Regions from separate parts of the Pantoea sp. ABR1s genome, predicted to be linked through region 2. Evidence: predicted binding sites of a transcription regulator. Region 2 holds the regulator's gene; the other holds the start of a gene.
The links. Region 2 encodes ArgR, which controls arginine synthesis, uptake and breakdown. Its sites were predicted from a motif close to ANTGAATAAAAATACANT; they were not measured.
Positions count from the first base shown of each region.

Region 1 (9,686 bases), 990 kb from region 2:
AACAGCCTGAAGCTGCTGGGCGCGCTGGTGATCTGCTTCGGCTTCAACCCCTTCCTCGGATATACCCTGGTGGGCGCGGGCGCAGCGGCCTACTCCCCGGCTAAATATGGCATCCTCGGTGAGATCACCCACGGTGAGAAGCTGGTGAAAGCCAACGGGCTGATGGAGGGATCGACCATCGCCGCCATTCTGCTCGGCTCAGTGGCGGGCGGGATGCTGGCTGACTGGCATCTGCTGGCGGCGCTGGGGATCTGTGCGCTGACCTACGGCATTGCCGTGGTGGCCAACCTGTTTATCCCGAAACTGCAGGCGGCGCGTCCTGGTCAGAGCTGGCAGCTGGGTATGATGGTAGGCAGTTTTTTCAGTGCTGCCGCGCTGCTATGGCGTGATGCGGAGACGCGCTTCTCGCTGCTCGGCACCAGCCTGTTCTGGGGCGCAGGCGTGACGCTGCGTTTTCTGCTGGTGCTGTGGGTGCCGGTGGCGCTGGGCATCAGTGACAACACCACACCAACGACCCTGAATGCTATGGTGGCGATCGGGATTGTGATTGGGGCGGCGGCGGCGGCGAAGCTGGTGACGCTTGAAACGGTGCGTCGCTGTATGCCAGCCGGTGTGCTGATTGGTGTGATGGTCGTCGTCTTCGCGCTGCAGCATTCTCTGCTGAATGCCTATCTGGTGCTGATGCTGATTGGCGCGCTGGGCGGTTTCTTTGTGGTGCCGCTGAATGCGCTGTTGCAGGCGCGGGGCAAAGAGAGCGTCGGTTCAGGTAATGCGATTGCGGTGCAGAATCTGGGTGAGAACAGCGCCATGCTGATCATGCTGGGGCTCTATACGCTGGCGATCAAGGCGGGTGCCCCTGCGGTGGCGACGGGCGTCGGTTTTGGCGTGCTGTTTGCGCTGGCGATAGCGCTGCTGTGGCTGTGGCGACCGGCTAAGCGTTAAGCGATTCACCGCCTCTCTCCGGGATAGCCGGAGAGAGGCGGGCGCCCTCGTTAACAATAGATGTTAACAACGGAGATTAGCGACGGAGGGCAATCGCTTCGATTTCGATCTTCACATCTTTTGGCAGACGCGCCACTTCGACACAGGAACGCGCCGGGAAGTGCGCTTCATGCTCGGTGAAAAACGCCTCATAAGCCGCATTGACCGTGGCGAAGTCATTTAAATCTTTTACGAACACCGTGGTCTTCACGATGTCGCCGACCTTCAGACCTGCTGCTTCAACAATCGCCTTCACATTTTCCAGTGACTGACGCGCCTGTGCGGCAACGTCATCCGCCACCTGGCCGGTCGCCGGATCCACCGGGATCTGGCCAGAGGTGATGATCATGCTGCCCAGATCGACACCCTGAACATAGGGGCCGATAGCGGCAGGGGCTTTTTCAGTACTGATTTCACGAGACATCATTGCTCCTTTGATTACGTCGTCAGGCGGCGATGCCGCCGGTGTTGCCCATTATAAGGTCGGGCAGGGCGATTACCAGTGACCCAGCACCACATGGCGGGCGAACTCTTTTTCGCAATATTTGCACTTCAGATGCACATCGTCGGCGCGCTGCTTCACGGCAAAGCTGGAGAAGACCGGCTCGCTGCGGCTGATGCAGTTGCTGTTCGGGCAGGTCAGCACCCGTTCAACGTGGTCCGGCAGCGTCGGGGCGATCTTCGCCACTACTTCATAGTCGTCGATGCGGTTGACCGTAGCATGGGGCGCATAGACCGCCAGCTGATTGACCTGATCGTCGGTGAGAAAGGTGTTCTCAATCTTGATCAGATCTTTGCGGCCCATCTCGCCTGAGGGCAGATTCAGGCCAATGGTAATGCGCTGATCGGTTTCGGTCAGCCGGAACAGAGAGAGCAATTTAAAGCCGATCTGCGCCGGAATATGGTCGATGACCGTGCCGCGTTTGATCGCTTCGACCTGCAGTTTGTTGTCCTGCGTCATGGGGGTATCTCCTTACAGGGCGAGTTCGCTGTTTAAAACCAGTGCCAGCAGAGCCTGGCGCGCATAGATGCCGTTACCCGCCTGCTGGAAATACCAGGCATACGGGGTTTTATCGACATCGGTGGTGATTTCGTCGATGCGCGGCAGCGGGTGCAGTACCTTCATATTGTCGCGCGCCGTAGCGAGATCGGCAGCGCGCAGAATGAATTGCGCTTTGACGTTGGCATATTCTGACGGATCGAGCCGTTCTTTCTGCACGCGCGTCATGTAGAGGATATCGAGCTGCGGCATCACCTCTTCAAAGCTGTCGTGACGTGACCAGCTGATATTCTTCTCATCCAGCATATCGGTGATATAGGCCGGCATCGCCAGCGCATCGGGCGCGATAAAGAAGAAGCGGTTGCCGTCAAACTTCGCCAGCGCCTGGGTCAGGGAGTGGACGGTGCGGCCATACTTCAGGTCGCCGACCATCGCCACATTCAGCTGATTAAGACGGCTCTGCGTCTCCTGAATGGTGAAGAGATCAAGCAGCGTCTGGGTCGGATGCTGGTTCGCGCCGTCACCGGCGTTGAGAATCGGGATGCCACCGGAGAATTCGGTCGCCAGCCGCGCCGCGCCTTCCTGCGGGTGACGCATCACAATGGCATCGACGTAGGTGCTAATCACTGAAATGGTGTCGGCCAGGGTTTCGCCTTTTTTGCCCAGCGACGTATTACTGCCGTCAGCAAAGCCCACCGCTGACGCGCCGAGGCGATGAATGGCGGTTTCAAACGACAGGCGGGTACGGGTCGACGCCTCAAAAAAGCAGCTGGCGATAACCTTGTGCTTCAGCAGTTCCGGCTGCGGATGGGCTTTAAGCTTCGCGGCGGTGTGTAGCGCCAGTTCCAGCTCTTCACGACTGAGGTCGTTGATTGAAATAATGTGCTTGCGATATAGCGGGTTAGCCATAGCTGTCTCCTCTGCGCGGCCGGATTGCGGACAAAAAAAAGCCCCTGCTTAAGGGGCTTTTTTAAGATCGGGTCGATGACCGAAAGAAACAGTAGCACCGCCTGCGGTCAGGCGTGATTGAGCGTCAAATTGTCCGCTGTGCTGTAGCATATTTCCTCCGGCAAATTGGGCCGCATTATACCCGTTCGCGGTGGGTCAGCAAGAGGAAAAGGAGCATAACGAAACCGTTGACGGCTGTGCATCTTCAGTGGTTATTCAGGGGTGTGGCAAACTAGTGCCTGAAGTTAGTAGCGAAATGACAAAGTGAAGTTATTAGCGTTGGCGAACTAAAGGGGAGCTTAAAAAATCGTCGATATTCCGTTGTAGGCAAACATTTCAGTGAACAAATAACTGAGGGTATTTGGGTTAAGTTCTGAGCAGTGTATGATGCGCATATATCCACACTAAGTTCAGGGAGAACGGGATGAAGATGGTACTGCCGGTTGACGGCTATCATTCGGCAGCGGAGTTCATGGCTGCCATGCAGGGAAGCCGGGGAGACACACACTGGCTGATGAAGCAGGCAGAGCACTGGCACGGTGGCATCCACCTGTATGATGGCTTTGCCGGAAACGCCGTCTTTAAACCCGGCAGCTCCGGCCTGAAATCCATGACGGACGGTCACGCGGTTGCCTGGCGGCTGAACGATGATTATCAGACCGCAGCGTTTGGAAAAAGAACGCTGAAATTCAGCTCCTCCTTTCTTCTTATCAAATCCACCTGCATCCCGGACAGCGACAGGCCCGATAACGCGCTGGATTTCTACACCCTGTGGATGCAGGTTGCCCCGCTGTCTGAGTACGGCGTGACCGGCGTGCGGACCGCAACCGTCACCGCCGGCACGCTGAAAATCCGCGAGCACAATACGTTTCCGGGCTGGATGCGCGGCGGGCTGACAGAAGGCGTCAGCGTTCCGTCCGATGCGCGGCGTTACTACGAGGTGCCGCAGGATACACACACCACGCTGCCGCGCGGTACCGTGGTGGAAGTTAAGCAGGAGGCCACTTTTCTGCTTAAAGGCAGGCCGGCTCCGTTTATCTTCGTGTCCGTGGTGTCGGTACCTGAAGGGGCAAAGAGCGGGTTATCTGCCGGAGAGTCCGGCTGGATTTCGGGGCTGGCCAGGTTCGTGAAGCGGCATGAGGATGCCCTGCCGGCCTGGATGCAGGCCGCCCGTGAGCACGGCGTATTTAATCAGGTGGTGACGGTTTCCGGGGAGGATGCTCCGGTGGTAAAGGCGGGAGAAGTCATCGGGCACCTTGGCCTGTATGAACAGCCCTTCGATGCCCCGGAGCACTTCTGCCATCTTGAGGTGTTCAGCCAGGACGCGCGCATGAAAAGTTTCCTGGCAAATGCGGCCGGTACGACAAACGGAACGGCGGAGCTGCACACGCTGGCGGGCAGGACGCGCTGGATGTACCGGGAAAGGGAAAAGAGGTTCATTGTGGCCGGCGTGGATGGTGACCCTTCACCCAGTATCGCGGAGCGCTACACGCCGGAAGGTGAGTGCCGCAGGATGGAAGCAGATGGAAAGTGCTGGTACTGCATCCCCGGTGAGAGCGCATGGATGGCGGCTGAAGACGTGGAGAAGGTGAATCAGTTTGAGCTTGGAAAGCGGGGCTTTATGCCGCTGGAGCAGGAGGACACACCGCAGAGCATTTTCCAGACCCCGAAAGAGAGCTGGCTGCGGAAGAGTGTTCGGGCGGCTGGAGGCGCTGGCCAGGAGTGAAACGAGGGACATGTACTCAGCCAGCTATACCGAAAGATATCAGAAGCTGGTGAAGCAGATGGATACGAACCGGGACGGGGTGATTGACGCCGGTGAACTGTGGCGGTTTCTGCACAACAGTCAGCCACACATCCGGTATCAGGTGGAGCGTCTGGTTGTGAAGCACCACAGCGAGTGGCTGAAGGACGGGATGTCGGCCCTGTGGCAGGCCGCTCTGGATGAGCAGGCGAAGAAATATCCGGATTTGGCGTTGTATAACCGCGACTTCATCAATGCACTGGTGTGGATGAAACAGGTGCCTGAAATCCGCAGTAGTGAAGCGCTGTGGCATATGCATCCGATTGTGTTTCTTGATGCGATAAAGGTTAATGAATATGATTTTTCCACAAGAGAAGGCACTATTCACGCAATTATCGAAGAAAGTAGAAAACAAGGATTAAACCTCCATTCACAGATCGCATATATTTTAGCTACGGTTAAAAGAGAGACTGGAGATACATTTCAGCCCGTAAGGGAGGGAGACTGGATAGGACATACTTCAACTGATGAGTATCGAAGAAAACACTATCGCTATTATCCCTACTACGGGCGAGGGTATGTTCAAATTACATGGGATTACAATTATAAAGCCTATTCAGAAAAACTGGGTGTTGATTTATTTTCTCAGCCAGACAAAGCACTTGAACCTAATAACGCTTTGTTCATTCTAATAGATGGTTTCAAAAATGGTGTTTTTACAGGTAAGAAATTGTCTAATTATGTTAATCATATTGAATCTGATTTTTTTAATGCTAGAAAATGCATAAATGGTCTGGATCACGCGGAGCAAATAAAAGAATTTGCTAACGAATTTCTTACTAAGCTTGATTCAGGGGAGCTGAAGTGAAAATTACATTGTTTTTTTTAATATTATTATCAATTAGCTTAAGTTCAGTTGGTAGTGAGCTAAGATGTGGCTGGCTACAAAACCCCAGTCCAGGAAATAAATGGATAATTGATAAAGATGGAATTTGGGATATATCTTCTCAGGGAGGTTTTTTTTCTGATGGGATTGATAATTTAAAAGATTTTACAGATAAGGAATATGTTAAAACGAATGGAGGTTATGGTTATGGGTGTGCTTGTATTAAGGTTGATGTAGACCATATTAAAAAAAGAATAACAAAAATTTATAGTGAGAGGGTGTTACCTCTTGCTCGTTGCCAAAATGATCCGAATCTTCATCGACCCTGACATGCATTCTACTCAACAATAAACCATGAATCCGGTGAAAATGATCTTTTTGAGATCTTTGAGAACCAGGCGCATTTTTCCCTATAACAGAAAAAGCCACCTTGAGAGGTGGCTTGAGCGAAATTAAAGCTGATGTGGAGCTGGCTTCTTAATCAGAAACTGGGGTGATTTATCTCCCACCACGTTCACCTCAGCGCTGGCCCAGCGTGGCCACCATTACCGCTTTAATCGTGTGCATCCGGTTCTCAGCCTGGTCGAACACAATGCTGTGTGGTGACTCAAACACCTCGTTGCTCACTTCCATGCCGTTGGGCAGATCGTACTGTTCCGCCATCTGCTGGCCCAGCGTGGTCTGATCGTCGTGGAAGGCGGGCAGACAGTGCAGAAATTTAACCTGCGGGTTGCCGGTCAGATCGAGCATCGCCCGGTTCACCTGATAGTCACGCAGCAGCGCGATACGCTCGGCCCACACCGCTTTGGCTTCGCCCATCGACACCCAGACATCGGTGTAGATAAAGTCAGCGCCTTTCACGCCGTCGGCAATATGTTCGGTGAGGGTAATTTTCCCGCCGGTCTGCTGCGCGGCTGCGCGGCACTGCGCCACCAGTTGCTCCTCTGGCCAGCAGCTCTTTGGTGCCACCAGACGCAGATCCAGCCCCACCTGTGCGGCGGCTTCCAGCATGGTGTTGCCCATGTTGTTACGCGCATCACCTACATAAACCAGCGTCATCTCGCTGAGTTTTTTGCCCGGCAGATGCTCCTGCATGGTCAGCAGGTCGGCCAGCAGCTGGGTCGGATGAAACTCGGTGGTCAGGCCGTTCCACACCGGCACACCGGCATGTTCCGCCAGCGTTTCCACCAGTTCCTGACCGTAACCGCGATACTGAATGCCATCATACATCCGGCCCAGCACCCGCGCGGTGTCGCGCATCGACTCTTTATGGCCGATCTGGCTGCCACTCGGCCCAAGATAGGTGACGTTCGCACCCTGATCGTAAGCGGCAACTTCGAAAGAGCATCGGGTACGGGTCGAGTCTTTTTCGAAGATGAGCGCGATGTTTTTACCTTTCAGATGCTGCACTTCCTGGGCACTTTTTTTCGCCCGTTTCAATTCAGCGGAAAGGGTAAGCAGGTGATCAATCTCGGCGGGCGTAAAATCCAGAAGCCTGAGGAAATGGCGCTGATACAGCTGACTCATACAACACTCCGGTAATCATTAAAGTGAATTAAAATTCAATCTAACCGTATGAATATGCATTTTCAAGTGCAGGGCTAATAAACTTTTCGTTTTGTGTAGTGGCGCGACGGGCAGTATGGGAAAATAATTGATTATTGCCGAACTCAGAGAGGATATCGTCATGGCATATGAAGCATTACTGGAAGAGCAGCAGGAAGAGACGCGGCAGATTATCGAAGAGCTGCTGGAGGATGGCAGCGATCCTGATGCGCTCTATACCATCGAGCACCATCTCTCATGCAATAATTTTGATTCGCTGGAAAAAGCGGCCGTTGATGCGTTCAAGCTGGGTTATGAAGTGACCGAGCCGGAAGAGCTGGAGCTGGAAGATGGCACCACCGTGATGTGCGTCGACATCATCAGCGAATCCGCCCTGAAGCCTGAACTGATCGATGTGCAGGTTGAGCAGCTGGTGAACCTGATTGGTAAGTACAACGTCGATTACGACGGCTGGGGCACCTATTTCGAAGATCCCGATGCCGAAGATGAAGATGACGACGCCATCGAAGATGAAGATGATGATGGTATTCGCCACTAAGTAGCCGGGGCGGAGAGTTCTCCGCCTGTCACCCCTGCCACCTGTTTTAACATCATGAACTACGCACCCTTACTTGAACCGATCTATCAGTTTCTGCACTGCCGCACGCCACAGGCCTGGATTGATGAGGCGCGCAAGCCGGAAAATCTGACCCTGCTGTTAACCGACCATCTGGTGTGCGAACTGAAAGCCGCGCAGACCGCGGTGTGGTTGATCCGCAAATATGTTGCCGACAAACCCAGCGGCGACGCCATTCTGGCGTGGCTGAAACCCTATGAAGATTTTATCTTCCGCGAAGATGGCGACAGCGACTTTATCAACGCCCATAAGAACCTGACAAAACGTATCATCGTGCGCAATGCGCTGCCGTGGGCGGATGAGCTGGTGGAGAAGATGGTGCTGCTGATTAAAGAGGAGCTGCATCACTTCTATCAGGTGTGGGAAATTATGCAGTCTCGCGGGCTGGTCTATCAGAAGATCACTTCCAGCCGCTATGCCAAATCGCTGCTGCGCGAAGTCACCACCCATGAACCGGAAACACTGGTGGATAAGCTGATATGCGGCGCTTACATCGAGGCGCGCTCCTGCGAACGTTTCGCCAGTCTGGCACCTTATCTTGATGACGAACTGGCGAAGTTCTATCTGTCGCTGCTGCGCTCAGAGGCGCGACATTATCAGGACTATTTAACCCTGGCGGCGCAGATTGCCACCAGAGACATCACGCCGCGGGTGCAGGCGATTGGGGCAACAGAAGGGCGGTTAATTAGCGAACCCGACAACGAATTACGCTTTCACAGCGGCGTACCGGCGTTCTGAAAAGAGTAAACGGCGCTCTAATGATGGCCGTTTATTTTTTATATTGAACCGGGTTGATTTTATTAATAATAAAAAGATAAGTATTAACTGTTAATCTAATATGAACGCGTTACCTCCGAAAATATAATTTGAGTGACCCCTCACAAAATATTTTATCTCTTCTGTTTTTTCTTTGCGGAATAACTATAGTGCTCTTGCCGGATTAGGATTGTTATTTTTCAAGCAAAACCTGATTCATAACGCCTCTTTGCCAGAGAGGGTTGTGAATCAGGTTTTTTTTTGCACCGGCTATAGCCGGGGAAAAGAATCAGCGACTTTTTTTTGGCGTCCAGTTTTGCTAATAAGCATTTAATGGAAGGAGTCATTAACATGAGGGGAAAGCGCGGTATTCCGTTATTTATTTTACTGTTTTTGCAGCCATCTGGCGCATGGGCTGACTTTTCCGACGCATTATCGTTCTCTGACAATGCTTTCCTGCGTGATTCGCAACTCGATCTCAGACTGCGTAATCACTGGAAGTATCTCAAGGAAAATGAAGCGCAGCCTGCCACCGTTCATAATGCCTGGGGACAGGCGTCAAGCCTGAATTTTCGTTCCGGCTATCAGTGGGACTGGCTGGGTTTCGATGCAACCTATACCCGAGCGATCAGGCTGGGAGCCAGCGACTACTTTGCCACGCGCGGCCTGCTTTACGACAGCGGCGGTCATCAGCAAAAAGCTGACGCGCACGGCTTCAGCAAGTTTGGTGAACGCTATCTGAAAGTGAAGCTGGGGGACGCGGATGCGGGATTTAAAGGAAAAGCGGGCTGGCAGGAATTAAAAAACATCGGCGTGCTGACCACCACGGAACGCTTGTCACGCAACAGTTACTCAGGCTATAGCGGCGCGCTGAACGTGCAGAAGGTACGGCTGGATTTGGCTTACGTGACCAAAACGCTTCGCCACGACTCGCCGGAGAGTCTTGCCCTGCAAACCCAGGACCGACGAAAAATTAATGCGATCTATACCGGTGCACTGAGCTATACCGGTGATCGCGGACGTCTCGCCTACGCATTTGGCGAAGCGGAAGCCTACCAGCGGCGTCATGTTATCGAAGCGAATTACTCGCTCTCGCCGAACTGGCGCTTGTCCTCTCAAATTTATGGCAGTCAGGGGCTGGAAAATTATAAAAGCATGGCGGCCAGCAAAAGATCGTTCGATAACCACG
Region 1 is NZ_CM173823.1:3,583,592-3,593,277, reverse strand. Features, by position in the region: gene lplT (lysophospholipid transporter LplT) at 1-942, shown strand, start outside; gene ridA (2-iminobutanoate/2-iminopropanoate deaminase) at 1,019-1,405, opposite strand; gene pyrI (aspartate carbamoyltransferase regulatory subunit) at 1,478-1,942, opposite strand; gene pyrB (aspartate carbamoyltransferase) at 1,955-2,890, opposite strand; gene ACXKZD_RS16945 (hypothetical protein) at 3,354-4,655, shown strand; gene ACXKZD_RS16940 (EF-hand domain-containing protein) at 4,666-5,541, shown strand; gene ACXKZD_RS16935 (DUF4087 domain-containing protein) at 5,538-5,888, shown strand; gene argF (ornithine carbamoyltransferase) at 6,079-7,086, opposite strand; gene rraB (ribonuclease E inhibitor RraB) at 7,247-7,663, shown strand; gene miaE (tRNA isopentenyl-2-thiomethyl-A-37 hydroxylase MiaE) at 7,718-8,479, shown strand; gene ACXKZD_RS16915 (hypothetical protein) at 8,849-9,686, shown strand, end outside.
Region 1: a site for ArgR is predicted at 7,109-7,126, ahead of argF (ornithine carbamoyltransferase). Genes of this name have one in related genera too.

Region 2 (9,686 bases):
TTCGCGAAGCGGTCGAACAGGGCAAAATCAACAGGTCCCGTTTTGATAACTACCACCGTATCCTGGAGAGCATGGCGCAGGTAAAAACGCGTAAAAATTTCCCTGATAGTGAAAGTTAATCGGTATAACCGCGTCTGAACGGATAAGCCGGGGCATTTTGCGAGGTGCATTCCAGTCGCGCGTCCAGACCGTGCAGCGTGCCGGAATTCGGGTATAGTCGCCATCTGAACGGGGCGCTGCTACAATCCGCCCCCTTTTTTACAACGTCATAAAATAGCCAGGAGGCTAAGGTGTTTGATCGTTTAAAACTCGGCTTGAATCATATTCTCCCGAAGAAATGGCTGACTGAACTTGCCGGTTGGGGCGCCAGTCGCCGCGGTGGTTGGTTGACCAAACTGGTCATTGACATCTTTGTCTGGTTTTACAAAGTCGACATGGCGGAAGCGCGTAAGCCCGATACCGCCAGCTATCGCACCTTTAATGACTTTTTCGTTCGTCCGCTGAAAGACGATGCGCGTCCGGTGGATGCCGATGCCAATCTCATCGCCCTGCCCGCGGATGGCGCTATCAGCCAGCTCGGCCACATTGATGGCGATCAGATTTTCCAGGCTAAAGGTCATCACTACACCATTGACGCCCTGCTGGCAGGTGATGAGCGGATGGCGGCACAATTTGTTGATGGCGAGTTCGTCACCACCTATCTGGCGCCCCGTGATTATCACCGCGTCCATATGCCGTGCAACGGCATCCTGCGTGAGATGATTTATGTGCCTGGCGACCTCTACTCCGTCAACCCGCTGACCGCGCGTAATATTCCCAACCTGTTCGCCCGTAACGAGCGCGTCATCTGCTACTTCGAAACCGATATCGGGCCGATGGTGCAGATCCTGGTGGGTGCCACCATTGTCGGCAGCATCGAAACCGTCTGGGCTGGCACCATCACGCCACCGCGTGAAGGCGTGATCAAGCGCTGGCACTATCCGGCAGCGGATGATGAAAGCGCCGTGGTGCTGTTGAAAGGCCAGGAAATGGGCCGCTTCAAGCTTGGCTCTACCGTCATCAATCTGTTCGCACCTGGCCGCGTCAAACTGGCTGAAAGCCTGGAAGCAGAAAGCAAAACCCGTCTGGGTCAACCGCTGGCGATTGCGCTGCCGGTCGCGACAGACATTTCCGACGTCATCGTCGATTAAATTGAGTGTCCTCTGTGCGTTCGATTCTCCTCCTGCTGCTGAGCCTGTGGCTCAGCAGCCCGGCCTTCGCGGCCAGCCTTCCTGATGCCAGCCAGCTCAAACAGCAGCTGGAAGAGATAAAATCGGCCAAAAGTTCACCCTCTCAGGCTGAACAGATCCAGACGATTGAAGCCGCCTTAAACTTTCTCTCTGAACGCGATGAATCGCTGGAGCGCGCGGCGCAATATCAGCAGGTTATTGATGATTTTCCGCGTCTGGCGCGCGAACTGCGTCAGCAGATCGCCGCGCTGAGTGACAGCGGGAAAACCGTGCGCAACAACATGAGCAGCGCCGAGCTGGATCAGGAGATCCTGCAGGTCAGCAGCCAGCTGCTGGAAGAGGGGCGTCAGGCACGGCAGGAGCAGGATCGGGCGCGGGAAATCAGTGATTCGCTGTCGCAACTGCCGCAGCAGCAGACGGAAGCACGCCGGGCGATGACGGAGAGTGAACGCCGTTTGCAGAGCGTCAGCAGCAGTTCGCCACAGGGGCAGCTGCAACTGGCGGCTCGCCAGGCGGAAAGCGCCGCGAATAAAGCGCTGGTCGATGAACTTGAGCTGGCACAGCTCTCTGCCAACAACCGTCAGGAACTGGCGCGGATGCGGGCTGAAGCCCACCAGCGCAAAGCGACTCAGCTCGATAACTATCTTCAGGCGCTGCGCAACCAGCTCAACGATCAGCGGCAACGTGAAGCCGAAGTCGCGCTGGCCCGCACCGAGCAACTGGCAGAAAACAGTGGCGATCTTCCGCCAGAGATCAGCGATCAGTTTCGGGTTAACCGCGAACTCTCGGTTGCCCTGAATCAGCAGGCGCAGCGCATGGATCTGGTGGCGTCGCAGCAGCGACTGGCCACCAACCAGATTATTCAGGTCCGTCAGGCGCTCTCTACCCTGCGTGAACAGTCGCAGTGGCTGGGTGCCTCTAATCTGCTGGGCGAAGCGCTACGGGCGCAGGTCGCGCGTCTGCCGGAGATGCCCAAGTCGCAGCAGATTGATAATGAGATGGCACAGCTTCGCGTGCAGCGTCTCAATTATGAAGATCTGCTGGAGCGCCAGGAGGCGCTGCGCAAGGGACGGCAGGCCGATGGTCAGCCCTTCACCGCAGACCAGAAGCGTATTCTTGATGCGCAGCTACGCACTCAGAGGGAACTGCTCAATTCGCTGATCTCCGGCTGTGACACGCTGATTCTGGAGATCACCAAGCTCAAGGTTGGCAACACGCAGTTGCAGGATGCGCTGACGGAAGTCAAAGAGGCGACGCACCGCTATCTGTTCTGGACCGCCGACGTTAACCCGATTGGTTTGAGTTATCCGCTGGATCTGGCCAAAGATCTTTCCCGTCTGCTGTCGCTGGATACGCTGGGTCAGCTCGGCAAAGCGATGGCGATGATGTTTACCAGCCGCAACTCGGTGCTGCCGATTATTGGTGCGTTGCTGCTGGTCGGCTTCAGCATCAGTTCGCGCCGCCACTTCAATGCTTTCCTTGACCGTTCCGCCAGCAAAGTCGGCAAGGTCACGCAGGATCGTTTCCGCCTGACTATCCGTACCCTGTTCTGGTCGATCCTGGTGGCGCTGCCGCTGCCGGTATTATGGGGTGCATTGGGTTATGGCCTGCAGAACGCCTGGCCCTACCCTATCGCCGTAGCGATTGGTGATGGCATTACCGCCACGCTGCCGCTGCTGTGGGCGTTTATGATCAGCGCTGCCTTTGCCCGTCCTAACGGCCTGTTCATTGTGCATTTCCGCTGGCCGCAAAATCGGGTGGCGCGCGCCATGCGCTACTACTCGCTGAGCATCGGATTAATTGTGCCGCTGATTATGTTGCTGATCGCCTTTGGTAATCTGGAAGATCGGCAGTTCTCCTCGTCGCTGGGTCGTCTCTGTTTCATCCTGATCTGCGGGGCAATCAGCATTGTGACCGTCAGCCTGAAGCGTTCCGGGATTCCGCTCTATCTCGATAAAGAGGGAAATGGCGAGAACATGGTGAACCGGATGCTGTGGAACCTGATGATCGCTATGCCGCTGATGGCTGCCCTCGCCTCCGCTGTGGGTTATCTGGCTACCGCGCAGGCGCTGCTGGCGCGACTGGAGACCTCTGTCGCCATCTGGTTCCTGTTGCTGGTTATCTATCACATTATCCGGCGCTGGATGCTGATTCAGCGTCGCCGTCTTGGCTTTGATCGCGCCCGTCAGCGCCGTGCCGATATGCTGGCTAACCGTGCGCGCAGTGAAGAGGAGAAGGAGCAAGGCTCTCTGAACACTGATGCGATTGAAATTGAAGAGCCGGTAATTGACCTGGATGCGATCAGTGCGCAGTCGCTGCGGCTGGTACGCTCTATCCTGATGCTTATCGCCCTGGTCTCCGTGATTGTGCTGTGGTCAGAAATCCATTCGGCCTTTGGCTTCCTGGAGAATATTCAGCTGTGGGACGTCAGTACCTCAGTACAGGGCGTAGAGTCGATTCAGCCCATCACCCTGGGGTCAGTGCTGATCGCCATTCTGGTGTTTATTATCACCACCCAGCTGGTGCGCAATATGCCCGCGCTGCTTGAGCTGGCGCTGTTGCAGCATCTTAATCTGACGCCAGGTACGGGTTACGCCATCACCACACTGACCAAATATCTGCTGCTGTTGATTGGCGGGCTGATTGGTTTCTCAATGATTGGTATTGAGTGGTCGAAGCTGCAGTGGCTGGTTGCCGCGCTGGGTGTGGGACTGGGGTTTGGTTTGCAGGAGATTTTTGCCAACTTTATCTCAGGTCTGATTATCCTGTTCGAAAAGCCGATTCGTATCGGCGATACCGTGACGATCCGCGACCTGACCGGCAGTATCACGCGAATTAATACCCGCGCGACCACCATTACCGACTGGGACCGCAAAGAGATTATCGTGCCGAACAAGGCCTTTATCACTGAGCAGTTTATTAACTGGTCGCTGTCCGATTCCGTGACGCGCGTGGTGCTCACCATTCCGGCTCCGGCGAAAGTCAGCAGTGAACAGGTGACCACCATTCTGATCCAGGCGGCTGAACGCTGCAGCTATGTCCTGGACACGCCGCAACCGGAAGCCTTCCTGGTCGATCTGCAGCAGGGCATTCAGTTATTTGAACTTCGTGTGCATGCTGCTGAGATGGGACACCGTATGCCGCTGCGTCACGAACTGCATCAGTTGATTCTGAGCGGATTTGATCAGCACGGTATTGAGATGCCGTTCCCGCCGTTCCAGATGCGTATGGAAACCCTGGGTAAGAAGCTGCCTGCCAGCAACGGCACACCCGCTGCCCGCGCCTATAAGTCTGGCGGACTGTAATGCAAAACGCCCGGCTGAGCCGGGCGTTATTACAAGTCTGAGCCGTCAGTTACTGCTTAACGAACTCTTCGCCCTGGGCGATATCTTTCTTCAGCGTATCCAGCATGCCTGACAGCGCCTGCTGTTCGTAAGCGCTGAGGGTACCAATCGGCCTGCGTTCAGCCACACCGTTTTTACCCAGCAGCAGCGGCTGGGAGAAGAAGCGCGCATGTTCACCCTCGCCTTCTACGTAAGCACACTCCACCACATTAGCTTCACCCTTCAGCGCGCGTACCAGTGACAAACCGAAACGTGCGGCTGCCTGGCCCATCGATAGCGTGGCAGATCCGCCACCCGCTTTGGCTTCCACCACTTCGGTGCCGGCGTTCTGGATGCGTTTGGTCAGATCAGCCACTTCCTGATCGCTGAAGCTGACGCCTTTAACCTGCGACAGCAGCGGCAGAATGGTTACGCCAGAGTGGCCACCAATGACCGGGACTTCCACCTGGTCAGGCTGCTTGCCTTTCAATGCAGCCACAAAAGTATTGGCGCGAATGATATCCAGCGTGGTCACGCCGAACAGCCGATTTTTGTCGTAAACACCGTGCTTTTTCAGCACTTCTGCCGCAATGGCCACGGTGGTATTGACCGGATTGGTGATGACACCAATCAACGCTTTAGGTGCCGTTGTGGCAACCTGTTCGATCAGATTACGGACGATACCTGCGTTAACGTTAAACAGGTCGGCGCGATCCATACCGGGCTTACGTGCGACACCCGCGGAAATCAGTACCACATCGGCACCCTGTAAGGCAGGCGTGGCGTCTTCTCCACTGAATCCCTGAATAGTCACTGCGGTAGGAATATGGCTGAGATCAACGGCAACACCCGGCGTAACCGGCGCGATGTCATACAGCGAGAGTTCTGAACCTGCGGGAAGCTGGGTTTTGAGCAGAAGTGCGAGCGCCTGGCCTATGCCGCCAGCGGCACCGAGAACGGCAACTTTCATTCTTAACTCCTTATTAAGGTGGGGCAGAGATGGGCCGAAATTCTATCTGTGTCAGACCTTAATCAACTGCTCAGGCGATGATAAATATCCGTTGTTAATTCTACGTGTTTTCACACTTAATCTCCGGATTCAAAAGTTACTTATCATTGCACCTGAATGACCGACAACTTTGCCGTCGTCAGACAGAGAACGGCTACGTGCGTTTTCTGTTACTACACCACCAATAATATAACAACTTTGCAACCTTCGCCTTCCGGGGCTGTGACGCGTGTTTTGGTCTGAGCGGATTTATTTGCTATTATCGCCGCCCGCTAGCCGCCCGGACGCTGCTCATCAATCGAACGATTGCATAAAAATGCATATAAATGCATAATCACCACTCTGCCGCGGGCGGATGCGCGGTTATTCTCTCTATTTATTGGTAACCTATGCGAAACCCATCGAAACAAGACGATCTGGTTAAGGCTTTCAAAGCCTTATTAAAAGAAGAAAAATTCAGTTCCCAGGGCGAAATTGTTCAGGCGCTTCAGGACGAGGGCTTTGAAAATATCAATCAGTCCAAAGTCTCTCGGATGCTGACCAAGTTTGGCGCAGTGCGCACCCGGAATGCCAGGATGGAGATGGTCTATTGCCTGCCCGCTGAGCTGGGTGTGCCGACCACCACCAGCCCGTTAAAAAACCTGGTACTGGATATCGACTACAACGATGCCCTGGTAGTGATTCATACCAGTCCCGGCGCAGCACAGCTGATTGCACGTATGCTGGATTCACTGGGTAAGTCGCACGGGATTCTGGGTACCATCGCTGGCGATGACACAATCTTTATTACCCGCGCGCGTGACTTCACCGTTAAGCAGCTGCACGGTGCCATCCTCACCCTGTTTGAACAGGAACTCTGATCGCGGACTGACGACCGGCCATCATGCGCCAGATCGTCAGTTCGTTCTCTCTGCTCACCCCTTTCCACGACAGTTACCCGCTCTGGATAAGTAATAAGCCTGCTTTAACACGCCCGGCTGTTGGTCAGATCGATAACTCTGCTTCACTTTATGCGCTATTTTACACTGCTTTACATCACTGAACCGGCATCATTGCCCGGATCCAGATCAAACTCCAGCCCGATACACCCCCGACTTTCGCACTAAAAGTTAAAGCGATCTATCTCACTGTTTTTGCAATTAAAAGCGGCTTAAAGGTTACTTTTTGCCCTTTTTTTATAACGTTAAGTTATTAAAAGTAGCCATAAGGATAAAGAATCACAAAAAAACATTATTAGCGGGGTATTAATTTCTTACGTTATTAGTTCTATACTTCTTTTCGTGATGCAAATCACACTAAATAAAAAGATAAAAATAGACGACGAGGAAAAATCTATGAACGTAAAAACTACCATTGCTACCCTGAGCATTCTCTCCGCCCTCTCATTTGGTGCTGTTGCAGCAGAATCTATTGATGCGTCACAGGCACAAAATCTGCAGGCTGTCGGCACCATCAGTGTCAGCGGCGTGGCGGGTTCACCGATGGATATCAAACAGAAACTCAGCGACAAAGCCGATCAGCAGGGCGCAAAAGCCTATCGCGTGATTGAGGCATACAACAACGGCAACTATCACGCTACCGCCGCACTGTATAACTAAGGCGTAACCGATAATGCCATCTGCTCTCTGTCTGACGCGCCCTTTTGCGCTCCGGAGAGCTGAAGCAGAAATTTCAGGAGAGTTGACCATGAAAATGAAATTAGCTATCGCTGCACTGAGTCTGGCATCCCTGTTCTCAGTGGGTGCTAACGCCGCCAGCCTGGTGTCCAATGAACAGGCACAGGGTCTGCAGCCAATGAATCAGACCATCAGCATTGGTGGACGAAATGGCGACCAGACGCATATCCGTCAGGTGCTGTCAGAGAAAGCGGATGCCCAGGGCGCAAGCCACTATCGCATCATCGAAAACAACCAGGATAACACCTGGCATGTCACCGCTGAGCTTTATAAATAATTAACCGTGATGACGCCTGAAGGGCGTCAGAAGATATCGACGACCCGCCTTTACGACTAACCGCAGGTTGTTGAAAGTATTGAGGAGATAATCATGAATATCAAAACAACCATCGCTACAGTCAGTCTGCTTTCCGTTATGGCGTTCGGCGCATCAGCCGCACAGCTGGTCACCGGCGATCAGACGCAGAACCTGCAGCCTGCGGGCACCGTAACCATCAGTGGAACCGCGGGATCGCCAATGGATTACCGCGCTGAGCTTTCTCAGAAAGCGGATGAACAGGGTGCCACCGCCTATAAAGTTATTGAGGCGCGCACCGGCGATAACTATCACATCACCGCACAGCTTTATAAATAATTCCTCGTCAGATGTATGACGAACCCTTTGGCCCCGCTCGCCGGGGCCTTTTTTTATCTGACGTTTTATCTGACATTAAAGTGAAGCTGACCTTCCAGCTCCTCTTCCGCTTCATCAAATAACAGAATCAGCGCGCCATAACGCCGTCGCTGTCCCCTGCCCAGATTAACAAACTCAATCTCCAGCGGCAGCGGTAACAGATCGCCCGTCACCACATCCCATAATCCATCCAGATCGCAGATGCGGCGCTCCTCCAGCGCAAATCGCTCGCTGAACTGGCGGAAGAAATGGGCCTGATCGACAATTTCATTAAAATCAAAACGCTCGATTTTCATGCTGACGGCTCCCATGCTCCGTCTGCGGGCGACCTTCGCCGCCCGTTACTGTCCGCTAGCTCAAACCGCCCAGGTGCAGCGCTTTGACCTCCAGATACTCTTCCATGCCGAGTACCGAACCTTCGCGGCCCAGCCCCGACTCTTTCACACCACCAAACGGCGCCAGCTCGGTTGATACGGCACATTCATTAATGCCGATCATGCCGCTTTCCAGCGCGGCTGAAACACGGAACACCCGCTGCAGATTCTGGGTGTAAAAGTATGCGGCAAGGCCGAACGGCGTATCGTTAGCGCGGCGGATGACGTCATCTTCATCATCAAAGCGGAAACAGGCAGCCACCGGACCAAAGGTCTCCTCCTGCGCGAGCTGCATCCCTTCGTGCGCCTCAGTAATCACAGTGGGCTGCCAGAAGTTGCCACCCAGCGCATGTCGCTCGCCACCCGCCAGTAATTTGCCACCTTTTGCTACCGCATCATTGACGTGCTGCTCAACCTTTTCCACCGCCGATGCCTCAATCAATGGCCCGACAATCACCCCCTCTTCCATGCCGTTGCCCACCTTCAGCTTGTTCACTTCGGCAGCCAGCTGCTGAGTAAAACGATCATAGATTGCATTGTGAATGTAGAAGCGGTTTACGCTGACGCACACCTGGCCCGCATTACGGAATTTGTTGGCAATGGCGCCCTGTACGGCGGCATCAATATCGGCATCGTCAAACACGATATAGGGGGCATTACCCCCCAGCTCCATCGACACTTTTTTCATGGTTTCGGCAGCATTGCGCATCAGCAGCTTGCCCACCTGGGTGGAGCCGGTGAACGAGATTTTACGCACCGCTTTGCTGGCCATGATGGCATCGCTGATAGCATGGGTATCACCGGCTACCGCATTCAGTACACCATCAGGCACACCTGCCTCCTTCGCCAGCGCCAGCAGGGCAAAGGCGGAGAGTGGCGTGTTATTGGCAGGTTTGATAATGCCGGTGCAGCCGGCAGCCAGAGCTGGCCCCAGTTTGCGGGTCAGCATCGCCATCGGGAAATTCCACGGCGTAATGGCAGCCACAACGCCAATCGGTTCGCGGGTTGCCAGAATACGGGAGCCGGGTTTAGCTGGCGGAATAATCTCACCATTGGTCCGTTTCGCCTGCTCGGCGAACCACTGAATAAAACTGGCGGCGTATTCTACTTCCCCTTCCGCCTCTTTCAGGGGCTTGCCCTGTTCGGTCGTCATCAGCAGTCCCAGCCAGCGCTTGTTCTCAATGATCAGCTGGTACCAGCGAGTGAGAATTTCAGCGCGCGCTTTTGCAGTCTGCGCCCGCCAGGCGGGAAATGCGCGCTCCGCTGCAGCGATAGCCTGTTCCGTTTCAGCTTTACCCGCTTTCGCCACCTGTGCAATCACCTCACCGGTCGCCGGATTGGTCACGTCAAAGGTAGAGGCCGCCTGATGCCACTGGCCGTCCGCTAAATAGCCGGTCCGGAA
Region 2 is NZ_CM173823.1:512,345-522,030, reverse strand. Features, by position in the region: gene rsgA (small ribosomal subunit biogenesis GTPase RsgA) at 1-119, shown strand, start outside; gene asd (archaetidylserine decarboxylase) at 291-1,190, shown strand; gene mscM (miniconductance mechanosensitive channel MscM) at 1,205-4,534, shown strand; gene mdh (malate dehydrogenase) at 4,584-5,522, opposite strand; gene argR (transcriptional regulator ArgR) at 5,951-6,421, shown strand; gene yhcN (peroxide/acid stress response protein YhcN) at 6,896-7,159, shown strand; gene ACXKZD_RS02505 (YdgH/BhsA/McbA-like domain containing protein) at 7,248-7,514, shown strand; gene yhcN (peroxide/acid stress response protein YhcN) at 7,608-7,871, shown strand; gene ACXKZD_RS02495 (barstar family protein) at 7,937-8,206, opposite strand; gene ACXKZD_RS02490 (NAD-dependent succinate-semialdehyde dehydrogenase) at 8,262-9,686, opposite strand, start outside.